One region of the Micromonospora sp. CNZ322 genome, then DNA from elsewhere that is predicted to be linked to it. Evidence: predicted binding sites of a transcription regulator. Region 1 holds the regulator's gene; each other region holds the start of a gene.
The links. The regulator HrcA, encoded in region 1, represses chaperone genes, less so after heat shock. The targets are predictions, from matches to a motif close to GGTTNGCACNCTCNNNNNGAGNGTGCNAACC.

Region 1 (4,801 bases):
ACCAACGAGTCGCAGTAGCCCCGTACCGCGTCGTCCAACCCGTCCGCCGGGACCGAGGCCGTCACCAGGCCGATCTCGGCGGCCCGGCGACCGTCGAAGGTGTCGCCGGTCAGGTACAGCTCGGCGGCGGCGCGGGGGTGCAGCCGGGGCAGCACGGTCGCCGAGATCACCGCCGGGATCACCCCGATGCGTACCTCGGTGAACGCGAACGTTGCCTCGTCGGCGCAAACCGCAAGGTCGGCGGCGGCGATCAGGCCCAGCCCACCGGCCCGCGCCGGCCCGCCCACCCGGGCCAGGACCGGCTTCGGGCACTCCCAGAGTGCCGCGAGCACGTCACCCAGCATCCCGGCCGGCACCGTCCCGCTGGCGTACGCCGCGGCGGTCTCCTTCAGGTCCGCGCCGGAGCAGAAGACCGGGCCGGTGTGGTCGAGCACGATCACTCGGACCGCCTCGTCGGCGACCGCGTCCGCCAGCTCGGCCAGCAGTTGGGTCATCAGGCCGGTGGAGAGCGCGTTGCGGTTGTGCGGGCTGTCCAGGGTGAGGGTGGTCACCCCACGAGCCGTGGCGACCCGCACGAGGACGTCGGGAGAGGTCATGCCGGGCACACTAGTGGCCATGCCCGGCGTCCTTCCAGATGGTGAGACCGTCCCCGTCGACGGATCGTTGCCCGCCACCGCCACCGCGGTGGTCGGCGCGCGCGGCTTCGGCGTGTACGTGCACGTGCCGTTCTGCGCCAGCCGCTGCGGATACTGCGACTTCAACACCTACACCGCCGCCGAACTGGGCGGCGGCGCCAGCCGCGAGGGGTACGCGGACACTGTGCTGGCCGAGCTGAAGCTCGCCGCCCGGGTGCTCGGCGACACCCCGCCGCCCCGGGTCGACACCGTCTTCGTCGGCGGCGGCACGCCCACCCTGCTCCCCGCCGACGACCTGGCCCGCATCCTCGACGGCATCGACCGCACCTGGGGGCTGGCCGCCGACGCCGAGGTGACCACCGAGGCCAACCCCGAGTCGGTCACCCCGGAATCGTTGAAGCTGCTGCGGGCCGCCGGCTACACCCGGATCTCGTTGGGCATGCAGTCCGCCTCTCCGGGGGTGCTGGCGATCCTGGACCGCAAACACAGCGCCGGCCGGGCCACCGCCGCCGCCCTGGAGGCGCGCGACGCCGGGTTCGAGCACGTCAACCTGGACCTGATCTACGGCACCCCGGGGGAGCGGGCCGAGGACTTCGCCGCCTCGCTGGAACAGGTCGTCGCCGCCGGGGTGGACCACGTCAGCGCGTACGCCCTGATCGTCGAGGACGGCACCCGGCTCGCCGCCCGGATGCGGCGCGGCGAGCTGGCGTACCCCAGTGACGACGTGGCCGCGGACCGCTACCTGGCCGCGGAGGCCGCGCTCGACGCGGCCGGGCTCTCCTGGTACGAGGTCTCCAACTGGGCCCGCACCGAGGAAGCCCGCTGCCGGCACAACCTGCTCTACTGGACCGGCGCGGACTGGTGGGGGCTGGGGCCGGGGGCGCACAGCCACGTCGGCGGGGTGCGCTGGTGGAACGTGAAACACCCCTCGGCGTACGCCCAGCGGTTGGCCGCCGGTGCGTCTCCCGGTCTGGCCCGGGAGGTGCTCACTGTCGACGAGGCGCACATGGAGGACGTGATGCTCCGGCTGCGGCTGGCCAGCGGCCTCCCGCTGGCGGTGCTCGACGCCACCGGTCGGGCCGGCGCCGAGCGGGCGCTGGCCGGCGGCCTGCTGGCCGCCGACGAGTACGCCGCCGGCCGGGCGGTGCTCACCCTGCGCGGGCGGCTGCTCGCCGACGCGGTCGTCCGCGACCTGCTGCCCTGAGTGGCCCACCCCGGACCGGGACTGCGGTGCTCCGGACCGGCCGGGGGAGCGGCCGGCCCGGTTCACTTGATGAAGTTGGCAGTCATCGGGTAGCGGTACGGGGTGCCCTCGTTGGCCTTGATGCCGGCGATGATCCCGAACAGGATCTGGATCACCACGACGGCGATGCTGGGCAGGAAGAGCAGGCACCAGCTCACGAAGAGCAGCACGAACGCGATGATCGACCAGAGGATCTGGAAGTTCAGGGCGGCCAGGGCGTGTGCCCGGACGGTCGGCGACTGCTGGCCTCGGGCCAGGTAGGCGATGAGCGGGGCGACGAAGCCCAGCGGACCGAAGCTGACCAGCGCGCCGAGAGCGCCGCCGAAGTGCGCGACCAGCGCCCAGGTCTTGTCCTCGTTGTTGGCGTAGCCGCCGCCGGGGCCGCCGTAGGCCCCACCGGCCGGGTAGCCGCCGGGCGGGGGATAGCCCCCGGGCGGGGGATAACCGCCTGCCGGAGGGTAGCCGCCTGACGGCGGTTGGTCACCGGTGGGCGGCGGATAGCCACCGGGCGGGGGATAGCCGGCCGGGCCGGGCGCCCCGGACAGTGGTGCGGTGGGCGGCTCGGCCGACGGGGACGGGCCTGGGGAGGTGGGCTCCGGCGGGTAGTTGCCGGGGTCGCCCGACCCGGGAGGGCGAGGAGGTTCAGTCATGGATGTCACGGTAGGGGCCCGTGGCAACGCCGCACCAGAGCGACACCGCCTGGCAGTGCGGGCCGATCGGCCCAACAGGGTGGCGTGGACCGCACCGACGGGTGGCCGTTGATCATCGCGTCGGCGGGCCCGCCGACGTAGACTGGCACTCGTTACAGTCGAGTGCCAGGACGGCCCGGCCGGCCCAGAGCGCCGGCGGCCGACGTGCGACAGGAGGTGCGGAGGATGGGTCTCGACGACCGGAAACTCGCCGTGCTCCGCGCCATCGTCGAAGACTACGTCTCCACCCAGGAGCCGGTCGGCAGCAAGGCGCTGGTCGAGCGGCACCAGCTCGGGGTCTCCCCGGCCACGGTCCGAAACGACATGGCCGTGCTGGAGGAGGAGGGCTACATCCGGCAGCCGCACACCAGTGCCGGCCGGGTGCCCACCGACCGCGGCTACCGCCTCTTCGTCGACCGGTTGTCCCGGGTCAAGCCGCTCAGCCCGGCCGAGCGCCGGGCCATCGAGCGCTTCCTGGTCGGCGCGGTCGACCTCGACGACGTGGTGCACCGCACGGTGCGGTTGCTCGCGCAGCTGACCCGGCAGGTCGCCGTCGTGCAGTACCCGAGCCTGGCCCGCTCCTCGGTGCGTCACCTGGAGCTGGTGCCGATCTCCACCACCCGGCTGATGCTCGTCATGATCGCCGACACCGGGCGGGTGGAGCAGCGACTCGTGGAGCTGCCCGGGCCGGTGCCCGCCGACGACGTCACCGACCTGCGCCGACTGATCAACGAGAAGCTCGCCAACGCCCGGCTGTCCGAGACGCCGCCGCTGGTGCAGGCGCTGGTCGAGGAAGCGCCGACCGGGCTGCGTCCGACCATGACCACGCTCGCCACCGTCCTGCTGGAGACGCTTGTCGAGCGGCACGAGGAGCGGATCGCGCTCGCCGGCACCGCGAACCTCACCCGGGGTGGCCTGCTCGACTTCCAGGGCTCCCTGCGGCCGATCCTCGAAGCTCTGGAGGAGGAGGTCGTGCTGCTCAAGCTCATCGGTGAGACCGAGCCGAGCACGACCCGGGTGCTGATCGGCGACGAGAACGAGTTCGACAACCTGCGCGCCGCCTCGGTGGTCAGCACCGGGTACGGCCCGGGTGCCACCATCGTGGGCGGCCTGGGGGTGCTGGGGCCCACCCGGATGGACTACCCCGGCAACATCGCCACGGTGCGCGCCGTGGCACGCTACGTGGGCGAGTTGCTGGCCCAGAACTGATTGGTCAGGGCCGATGCGGCCGGCTGCGGCCGCCGACCGGCGCAACGCGAGACGAACATGAGGACACGGAACGCAGTGGCCAGGGACTACTACGGCATTCTCGGTGTGAGCCGGGAAGCCTCCGATGACGAGATCAAGCGCGCCTACCGCAAGCTGGCACGCCAGTTCCACCCGGACGTCAATCCGGACCCGGAGGCTCAGGAGAAGTTCAAGGACATCAACGCCGCGTACGAGGTCCTCTCGGACGACCGGAAGCGGCAGATCGTCGACTTGGGTGGCGACCCGCTCGCCCCGGGTGGCGGCGGTGCCGGCGGCCCGGGTGGCCCCGGAGGCGCCGGCCCGTTCGTCGGTTTCCAGGACATCATGGACGCGTTCTTCGGCGGTGCCGGAGGTGGGGCCCGTGGCCCACGGCCGCGTACCCGCCCGGGCGCCGACGCGATTCTGCGGCTCGAACTCGACCTGCACGAGACGGCCTTCGGCGTGGAGGCCCCGATCACCGTCGACACGGCGGTGCTCTGCACCACCTGCTCCGGCGCCGGCACGGCCGCCGGCACCCACCTGGCGACCTGCGAGGCGTGCGGCGGTCGGGGCGAGGTGCAGTCGGTGCAGCGCACCTTCCTCGGCCAGGTGGTCTCCGCCCGGCCGTGCACCGTGTGCCAGGGCTACGGCACCACCATCCCGCACCCCTGCCCCACCTGCGCCGGCGACGGCCGGGTGCGGACCCGCCGTTCGCTGACCGTCAAGATCCCGGCCGGCGTCGAGGACGGCATGCGGATCCGGCTGGCCCAGCAGGGCGAGGTGGGCCCCGGCGGCGGCACCGCCGGTGACCTCTACGTGGAGATCCACGAGCGCCCCCACGACGTGTACTCCCGCAAGGGCGACGACCTGCACTGCCGGGTCACAGTGCCGATGACGGCGGCGGCGCTGGGCACCCGGCTGACCATCAAGACGCTGGACAGCGAGGAGACCGTCGACGTCAAGGCCGGCACCCAGCCGGCCAGCACGCTGCGACTGCGCGCCCGGGG
Region 2 (4,801 bases), on a different contig from region 1:
CGATGGCGCCGAACGCGGCAATGCCGGCCAGGCCGAGTGCCAAGCGGCGGACCGCCAGTACGCCGAAGAGCGCGGCGAAGCCTCCCAGCAACACGGCTGTGCCGACCAGCAGCGCGATCTTGTCGGCGGTGCCGAAGAGGTCGATGGCGAGTTGCTTCAGCGACTCGGGGACGGCGTCGACGATGACCCCGCCGACCGCGACCAGGGGCGCCGACCGGGGACCGGTCAACACCGCGACCGGTTCGGCTATCCCGATCGCGACGGCGGCGGCGGTGATCCCGGCCAACGCGGCGTACCGCCGTGACGTGGTGCTCATCGGCCCAGTGTGCGCGATCATCTCGGCCGGTCGCCAACAACGTCAGCGTTCGGTAATGACCTACCAGCCCGCGAGAACGAGCCGGGGCGCACCGCCGTACGGCGGTGCGCCCCGGAACGGGTGTCGCTACCGGATCAGAAGCCCGGGCCGTGCTGGTGGCCGTGACCGTGGCCGTGCCCGCCGCCGGCGGCCGGCTCGGCCTGCTCCGGCTTCTCCACCACGAGGCTCTCCGTGGTGAGCAGCAGACCGGCGATCGATGCGGCGTTGGTGACCGCGTTGCGGGTCACCTTCACCGGGTCGATGATGCCGGCCTTGACCAGGTCGACGTACTCGCCCTTGGCGGCGTCGAGGCCGTTGCCCCACTTGAGGTCGGCGACCTTCTGCGTCACGACGTAGCCGTCGTGACCGGCGTTCTGGGCGATCCAGCGCAGCGGCTCGACGAGCGCCTTGCGCACGACCGAGACGCCGACCTTCTCGTCACCGGTGAAGCCCAGGTCGTCGTCGAGCACCGAGAGGATCTGCACCAGGGCGGCGCCGCCGCCGGGCACGGTGCCCTCCTCGACCGCAGCCTTGGTCGCCGCGATGGCGTCCTCGATGCGGTGCTTGCGCTCCTTCATCTCGACCTCGGTCGCCGCGCCAGCCTTGATGACGGCGATGCCACCGGAGAGCTTCGCCAGCCGCTCGGCCAGCTTCTCCCGGTCCCAGTCGGAGTCGGAGGCCTCGATCTCCTTGCGGATCTGGTTCACCCGGTCGGCGACGTCGGCCTTCTGGCCACCGCCGTCGACGATCGTGGTGTTCTCCTTGTCGACCACGACGCGCCGGGCGGTGCCGAGCACCTCCAGGCCGACCTGGTCGAGCTTGTAGCCCAGCTCCGGGGCGACCAGCTCGGCGCCCGTGGAGATCGCGATGTCCTGGAGCATCGCCTTGCGCCGGTCACCGAAGCCCGGGGCCTTGACCGCGCAGACCTTGAGGGTCTTGCGCAGCGAGTTGACCACCAGGGTGGAGAGCGCCTGGCCGTCCACGTCCTCGGCGATGATCAGCAGGGGCTTGCTGTTCTGCAGGACCTTCTCCAGCAGCGGCAGCAGCTCCTCGATCGCCGAGATCTTCTGGGTGGTGACCAGGATGTACGCGTCCTCAAGGACGGACTCCTGACCCTCCAGGTCGGTAACGAAGTTCGGCGAGATGAAGCCCTTGTCGAACTGGAGACCCTCGGTCACGTCCAGTTCGGTGGTGAGCATCGAGCCTTCCTCGACGGTGATGACACCGTCGCGTCCGACGCGCTCCATCGCCTCGGCGATCAGATCGCCGATCGTGGAGTCCTGCGCGGAGATCGTCGCCACGTTCGCGATCGACTCCTTGCTGGTGACCTCGGCGGCACGGCCGAGCAGCGCCTCGGAGACCTTGGTGGCCGCCGCGTCGATGCCCCGCTTGAGGCCGGCCGGGTTGGTCCCGGCGGTCACGTTGCGCAGACCCTCGCGAACCATCGCCTGGGCCAGCACGGTCGCGGTGGTGGTCCCGTCGCCGGCGACGTCGTTGGTCTTGGTCGCCACCTCCTTGACCAGCTGCGCGCCAAGGTTCTCGTACGGGTTGGTGAGCTCGATCTCCTTGGCGATGGTCACACCATCGTTGGTGATCGTCGGCGCACCGAATTTCTTGTCCAGGACGACGTTGCGCCCGCGCGGGCCGAGGGTGACCTTGACCGTGTCGGCGAGGGCGTTGACACCGTGCTCCAGCAGGTGCCGGGCGTCGTCCGAGAAGCTCAGGATCTTCGCCATATATGTCCCTTCGAAGCGCCATTGCCCCGGCCCGGCGAGCCGGACCGGGGCAATGTCACTGATCGGTTGCTTACTTCTCGATGACCGCGAGGACGTCGCGGGCGGAGAGCACCAGGTACTCCTCGCCGGCGTACTTGACCTCGGTGCCGCCGTACTTCGAGTAGAGAACGGTGTCGCCGACCTGAACGTCAACCGGAACCCGGTTGCCGTTGTCGTCGACGCGCCCCGGGCCCACAGCGAGGACGGTGCCCTCCTGCGGCTTCTCCTTGGCGGTGTCGGGGATCACGATGCCCGACGCAGTGGTGGTCTCAGCCTCATTCGCCTGGACCACGATGCGGTCCTCGAGCGGCTTGATCGCAACCTTGGTCGCGGTAGTCACGGGCATACCCTCCTGGGGTACTGGTTTCGTTGCTGGTCGGCGGGGCCAACCAGCGTCAATCTGCCTCATGCCACCGGGCGGGACCGTCGTCGCGGGTGCCGGTCCGCCTGGCGTGCGCACCCGGGTCGCGAGACCCGGAAGCTGGCACCCTCAGGGTGAGAGTGCTAATCGCAGGTTATTCCGTGGCTAGCACTCCGTCAAGGAGAGTGCCAGCGAGTCGCGCCCCGCCAGCCAGGATTTCCGAGTCGGCCGGGACAATGGCCGGGTGGATCTCGATCAGCTGGCGGCGCTGCGTACCCCTGAGGGGTCGGCCGCGCTCACGGCGGCGGCCGACCTGGCCGGCGGTGATCCACTGGTCGCGGCGTCGGCGCTGCGCGCGACCGGGGTGCCGCCAACGTTGGCCGCGGCGGCACTGACCCAGGCCGAGCTGCGCCACCGGGCGGTGGGCAAGTTCGGCTCGGCCGCCGCTGGGATGTTCCTCACCCGTCCCGGCCTGGAGCAGGCCACCCGCCGGGTGGTCGCCGACCGTCGGGCCGCCCGGTTGTACGCGGCCGGCGTGCGCACCCTGGCCGACCTCGGGTGCGGGCTCGGAGCCGACGCGCTGGCCGCCGCCCGCGCCGGCATCCGGGTGTACGGGGTGGAGGCCGACCCGGTGACCGCGGCGATGGCCGCCGCCAACGCCGAGGCGGCCGGGCTGGCCGAGCTGTTCACTGTCGAGTGCGGCGACGCGACCGGGTTCGACGTGTCACGGGTCGACGGGGTCTTCTGCGATCCGGCCCGCCGCACCACCGGCACCGGGCGGCGGATCTTCGACCCGCGCGCCTACTCGCCGCCGTGGGACTTCGTCACCGGGCTGGCCGAGCGGGTGCCGCGCACAGTGGTGAAGGTGGCGCCGGGCCTGGACCACGCGCTCATTCCGGCGGGCGCGGAGGCCGAGTGGGTCGGCGTGGACGGCGACCTGGTCGAGGCCGCGCTCTGGTGCGGCGAGCTGGCGGAGGTGCCCCGCCGCGCCACCCTCTACCGTCAGCGGGGCACCGAGGCGTACCGCCACGAGCTCACCGGCTCGGGTGCCGTCGAGGCGCCGGTCGGGCCGCCGCGTCGCTACCTGTACGACCCGGACCCGGCGGTGGTACGCGCGCACCTCGTGGCCGAACTGGCCACCGAACTGGACGCCACCCTGGGCGATCCCAGCATCGCCTACCTCTACGCCGACGAGCCGGTTCGCACGCCGTACGCGCGCTGTCTGGAGATCACCGACGTGCTGCCGTTCTCGCTCAAGCGCCTGCGGGCACTGCTGCGCGACCGACGGGTGGGCCGGGTGGAGATCCTCAAGCGGGGTTCGGCGCTCACCCCGGAGCAGCTCCGGCGAGACCTGCGGCTGGCCGGGGACGCGGCGGCGAGCCTGGTGCTCACCCGGGTCGACGGCGCACCGACGGTGCTGATCGGTCGGCCTGTCGACTAGCGTCGTCGCTGTGGCGGGACAGGGCACGCCGGCGACGGCACTCTTGGTCAAGCGCGGCATCGCGCATCGCACCCATCCCTACCGGGTGGCGCCGGACGCCCCGAACTACGGCGCGTTGGTGGCGGTGGCGCTCGGCGTGGCACCGGAGCGCGTGTTCAAGTCTCTGGTGACCGAGGTCGACGGCGCGCTCACAGTGGCGGTCGTCCCGGTCACCGGCGAGCTGGATCTCAAGGCGCTCGCGGCGGCGGTCGGCGGCAAACGGGCGGCGTTGGCCGACCGGGCGGTCGCCGAGCGGGCCACCGGTTACGTACGCGGTGGGATCAGCCCGCTCGGGCAGCGTCGACGGTTGCCCACGGTGCTGGACGAATCCGCGCTGGATCTCCCGACGATCTACGTCTCGGCTGGTCGGCGTGGTCTGCAACTCGAACTGGCCGCGGCGGATCTGGTGGCGCTGACCGACGCCCGCACCGCGCCGTTGCAGACCCACTGACGACAGTCGTTACGTCGAGTCCCCCGTGGGATACCCAGGGAGTAACAGTCGCGTTGCTGAATTGTTATCGCTCCCAACAAACTATGCACCTGCGCGGTCTTGTGGAGCCGGTGTGACGCGAAATACGTTGCCGGACACAACAAAACAACACCTCCCCCACCCCGAAAGGACCCTGCACATGCGTAAGGGGATCCTCACCATCGCCGCCGTGGGCCTGCTGACGACCGGCGGGTTGACCGCCTGTAGCGACGACTCCGGCAACGGCTCGGCCGACTCCAAAAAGACTCCCAAGATCGGCGTGATCCTTCCGGATAGCAAGTCCTCCCCCCGCTGGGAGACGGCGGACCGTCGCTTCCTGGAGGAGGCGTTCAAGGCTGCC
Region 3 (4,801 bases), on a different contig from region 1:
AGGTGGCCGGCGGGATCGCCGCCGCAGTCGGCAAGCTCACCGCCGACCCGGCCCGAGGTGTGGAGCTGACCGGCGCCATCGTCAACGACGGGGTGCTGGAGCGGCTCGCCGAGGTGACCAAGGTCGGCGAGCCGGTGCTGGAGTCGCGGGCCGTGGCCCACCCGTCGTACGCCGACGCGGTGGTGCGTACCCCGACGATCGTGAAGCTGACCGCTGACGACACGGAGACGTACGGCCGGGAATGGTTCGGGCCGATCTCGTTCGCCATCGCTACCGACTCCACCACGCACAGCCTGGAGCTGCTGCGCCGGACGGTCGGTGAGAAGGGCGCGCTCACCGCCGGGGTCTACTCGACTGACGAGGCCGTGCTGGACGCCACCGAGGTGGTGGCGGTCGAGGTCGGGGTGCACCTGTCCTGCAACCTCACCGGTGGTGTCTTCGTCAACCAGTCGGCGGCGTTCTCCGACTTCCACGGCAGTGGGGCCAACGCGGCGGCCAACTCGGCGCTGACCGACGGGGCGTACGTGGCGAACCGGTTCCGGATCGTGCAGTCTCGGCGTCATGTTTGATCGTTAGTTGCGGTTGGGGGTTTCCGGGGCAGCCCGACCCGCTCCGGGCGGTCAGGCTTGATCCCTGCGCGGGTCGGGCTGCCCCGGAAACCCTTTGTGGGCACGGTGGTGGCGTCGCTGCCGGCTTTTGAGGGCAGCTCAGTGGTTCTGCCTTGGGATGGTTCTTGCTTTTAGGCGGGGCGGCGCATCTGTAGCTCGTTCAGGGCCGGGATGTTCGGGTGGGGGACCCGTACCCCGGTGTCCTTGAAGCCCAGGCGCTGGTAGGCGCGGTAGGCGCGGTCGTTGCCGACCACCACCTCCAGCAGCAGCTCCGGTCGGCCGCAGGCTCGCGACCAGGCGGCCACCCCGTCGATCAGCTCGCCGAGCAGGCCACTGCCGCGCCAGGCCGGCGTGACGTACACGGCGTAGATCACGGTCAGCCCCGGTTCGTTCGGATGGGTCGTACCACCGGCGTGCCCGACCAGCCGGCCGCCCGGGTCGGCGACGAACTGCGCGTTACCGGCACCGGCCGAGGTGTACGCGACCCGGGCGGCGAACTCGTTGTGCGGTCGGGCCGCCGCGTCCGCCAGGGTCTCCAGGAAGGCCAACGGCGCGTCGGCCAGCATCTCCAGGCGCAGCGCCCGCATCCGGGCGGCGTCCTCCGGCCGGACCCGGCGGATCTCCGCGAGCCGCAGGGCCGGCGAGCCCATGTCGGTGGTCATGTCAGCATGCCTACCACAGGGCAGGGACGGCGTTTCGAGAGCTGGGCCCGATCCCGGTCACCTCCGGAGCGCCCTGCGGCCCTTCCTCCATTTCGCAATGACGCGGGCGAATCCGGTGGCGGAGGAACCCGGCCGATCAGCCCGGTCGGGACGCCCCGAAGTGTGTCTGATTTGTGGCAGTGCGCGGCCGTCACGCCTCGTGTAGCGTGCGATTTCGGTCACCTGCTTCAATGGCGGTCATCGATCGCTGAGTCGGTGATCCGGGGCGCCCGGCCGTGCCGTGCGCCGAGTCAGGCAACGCCGCGCAGAGTGAGGGAAGTGCACCGTGGCACAGGGCTCCGTGAAGTGGTTCAACGCCGAAAAGGGCTACGGCTTCATCGCCGTCGACGGCGGTCAGGACGTGTTCGTCCATTTCTCGGCGATCGAGATGGACGGTTACAAGGCGTTGGACGACGGTCAGCGGGTCGAGTTCGAGATCACCCAGGGCCAGAAGGGCCCACAGGCAGAGCACGTACGCGTCATCGGCTGAGCTTCCTGGCCGATCGGCCCCGTGAGTCGGGGCTGCGGCAGTGGCGCGCAGCCGGGAAGATCGTGAACCGTTCCAGCCGATGTGAGGAGCGTTCATGACCGACCAGCCGCCCCCGCCCACTTCGTCCCCCGGGTCGGGGGAGCCGGACCCGTCCGATCCGTCCTCGCCCGCCGGCAGCCCCGGCCACGCCGGTCCGCCCCCTGGCTGGGGGCCGGGCATGCCCCCGGCCGGCCCGCCCTCCGGCCCCGCCGGTCCGCCGCCCGGCTGGGATCCCGCGCAGGGTGCCTGGGGTGCGGCCCCGCCGCCGCAGGGCTGGGCGTTCCCGCCCACCGGGGGTTACCCGCCCGGTTCGGGTCCCTACGGCGGGCAGCCGTGGTACCCGGGGCCGCCGGTCGGCTGGTACCCGCCGGGATACGGGTTCGACCCGAACGACGCCCTGGTCACGCCGCCCGGTGCCGGCATCGGCGGCTGGTTCAACCGGTGCGGGGGAGCACTGCGTCGGGGCTGGCGGCAGTTGGTGCCGATCATGCTGCTCACCCAGGTACTGCCGGCGGCGGTGCTCTCGGTGGTCTCCCTCGGGCTGGACCCGTCGGCGAAGTGGGCCGCCCAGGCCGAATCGACGTCGACCCCCGCGTTGCCGGACAATTTCGCCGCCGAGTTGCTGAGCCTCCTGGTCCTGCTGGTCGGCGGCAGCCTGGTGGTCGGGTTGGTGCAGGCCGTCGGGTGGGCCGCCGGCACCTGGGTGATCACCCAACAGGCGGCCGGTCAGCCGGCCAGCCTGGAGTCCGCGCTGCGCTACGGCCTGCGTCGGGCCCTCGGGCTGTGGGGCTGGACCCTGTTGGTCAGTCTGCTCATCGGCGTCGGTGTCTGTTTCTGCGTGCTGCCGGGCATCTACCTGGCCTTCGCGCTGAGCATGGCCGGCCCGGTCTATCTCTTCGAACGGCACAACCCGATCGGTCGATCGTTCCGGATGTTCCACGACCGGCTCGGCCTGCTGCTCGGACGGGTGGCCCTGGTGGCCGTGGCGGTGATCGTCGGCACCCTGATCCCCGGTGGCCTGGAAGGGATCGGCACCTCCGCGCTCGGAACGGACCCGTTCTCCTCGGCGGGTACCGCCGCCGGGACGGTGGTGGTGATCGGGATCACCGCCGTGCTGGCCCTGCCGGCCCACCTCGCTCAGATGATCGGTCTGCTGGTGACGTACGCCGAGCAGCGCGCCCATGAGGCGCCGGTGAACACCGCTGGACTGGCCGCGGAACTCGGCTGAGCGACCCCATCGTGCTTGCACTCGGCAGGGGAGAGTGCTAAACAAGTCATTGGCACTCGCATACCGTGAGTGCCAGCGGTCGGGACGGTGGGGCCAGGTTGCACCGGCGTGGAGACGCCGGGGCGGCACATGGCCGGTCGTCGCGGGCTATCCGGCCCGACCGAAGGACGTCGTCGTCGCCAGGTGGCGACGTCCCAAGGTGCGCACACCAAACGGTCTATCCGGGGCACACATCTCGGGTGGCCCGTGAGTGTCCAGGAGGACAACACCGTATGGCCAAGATGATCGCGTTCGACGAAGAGGCGCGCCGCGGCCTCGAGCGGGGCATGAACCAGCTCGCCGACGCCGTAAAGGTGACCCTCGGCCCCAAGGGCCGCAACGTCGTGCTCGAGAAGAAGTGGGGTGCCCCCACCATCACCAACGATGGTGTGAGCATCGCCAAGGAGATCGAGCTCGAGGACCCGTACGAGAAGATCGGCGCTGAGCTGGTCAAGGAGGTCGCCAAGAAGACCGACGACGTCGCCGGTGACGGCACGACGACGGCGACCGTCCTGGCCCAGGCCCTGGTTCGCGAGGGCCTGCGCAACGTGGCCGCTGGCGCCAACCCGATGGCCCTGAAGCGGGGCATCGAGGCCGCGGTCGCGAGCGTCTCGGAGGAGCTGTCCAAGCTCGCCAAGGACGTCGAGACCAAGGAGCAGATCGCCTCCACCGCCTCCATCTCCGCTGGCGACAGCACCGTCGGCGAGATCATCGCCGAGGCGATGGACAAGGTCGGCAAGGAAGGCGTCATCACCGTCGAGGAGAGCAACACCTTCGGGCTGGAGCTGGAGCTCACCGAGGGTATGCGCTTCGACAAGGGCTACATCTCGGCCTACTTCATGACCGACCCGGAGCGTATGGAGGCCGTCTTCGACGACCCGTACATCCTGATCGCCAACAGCAAGATCTCGTCGGTGAAGGACCTGCTCCCGATCCTGGAGAAGGTCATGCAGTCGGGCAAGCCGCTGCTGATCATCGCCGAGGACCTGGAGGGCGAGGCCCTCGCCACCCTGGTGGTCAACAAGGTCCGTGGCACCTTCAAGTCGGTCGCCGTCAAGGCGCCGGGCTTCGGTGACCGCCGCAAGGCCATGCTGACCGACATCGCCATCCTCGCCGGTGGCCAGGTCATCAGCGAGGAGGTCGGCCTCAAGCTCGACGCCGCCAGCCTCGACATGCTGGGCCGCGCCCGCAAGGTCGTGGTGACCAAGGACGAGACCACCATCGTCGACGGTGCCGGTGACGCCGAGCAGATCCAGGGCCGGGTCAACCAGATCCGGGCCGAGATCGACAAGAGCGACTCCGACTACGACCGGGAGAAGCTGCAGGAGCGGCTGGCCAAGCTGGCCGGCGGCGTTGCGGTGATCAAGGTCGGCGCGGCCACCGAGGTCGAGCTCAAGGAGCGCAAGCACCGCATCGAGGACGCCGTTCGCAACGCGAAGGCCGCCGTCGAGGAGGGCATCGTCCCGGGTGGTGGCGTCGCGCTGGTGCAGGCCGGCAAGACCGCCTTCGACAAGCTCGACCTGGTCGGCGACGAGGCGACCGGTGCGAACATCGTCAAGGTCGCGCTGGACGCCCCGCTGCGGCAGATCGCCGTCAACGCCGGCCTTGAGGGCGGCGTCGTGGTGGAGAAGGTCCGTAACCTCGAAGCGGGTCACGGTCTGAACGCCGCCAACGGCGAGTACGTCGACCTGCTGGC

Region 2: a site for HrcA is predicted at 2,610-2,640, ahead of groES (co-chaperone GroES). Genes of this name have one in related genera too.
Region 3: a site for HrcA is predicted at 3,114-3,144, ahead of groL (chaperonin GroEL). Genes of this name have one in related genera too.

Annotation. Positions count from the first base shown of each region.
Region 1 is NZ_VITD01000008.1:265,062-269,862, reverse strand. Features, by position in the region: gene FB453_RS20805 (enoyl-CoA hydratase-related protein) at 1-596, opposite strand, end outside; gene hemW (radical SAM family heme chaperone HemW) at 616-1,839, shown strand; gene FB453_RS20795 (DUF4870 domain-containing protein) at 1,902-2,528, opposite strand; gene hrcA (heat-inducible transcriptional repressor HrcA) at 2,754-3,776, shown strand; gene dnaJ (molecular chaperone DnaJ) at 3,852-4,801, shown strand, end outside.
Region 2 is NZ_VITD01000003.1:32,553-37,353, reverse strand. Features, by position in the region: gene FB453_RS08785 (molybdopterin-dependent oxidoreductase) at 1-316, opposite strand, end outside; gene groL (chaperonin GroEL) at 451-2,091, opposite strand; gene groES (co-chaperone GroES) at 2,162-2,476, opposite strand; gene FB453_RS08770 (THUMP-like domain-containing protein) at 2,736-3,932, shown strand; gene ybaK (Cys-tRNA(Pro) deacylase) at 3,943-4,422, shown strand; gene FB453_RS08760 (substrate-binding domain-containing protein) at 4,601-4,801, shown strand, end outside.
Region 3 is NZ_VITD01000004.1:215,537-220,337, forward strand. Features, by position in the region: gene paaN (phenylacetic acid degradation protein PaaN) at 1-569, shown strand, start outside; gene FB453_RS12365 (GNAT family N-acetyltransferase) at 740-1,270, opposite strand; gene FB453_RS12370 (cold-shock protein) at 1,596-1,799, shown strand; gene FB453_RS12375 (hypothetical protein) at 1,894-3,066, shown strand; gene groL (chaperonin GroEL) at 3,339-4,801, shown strand, end outside.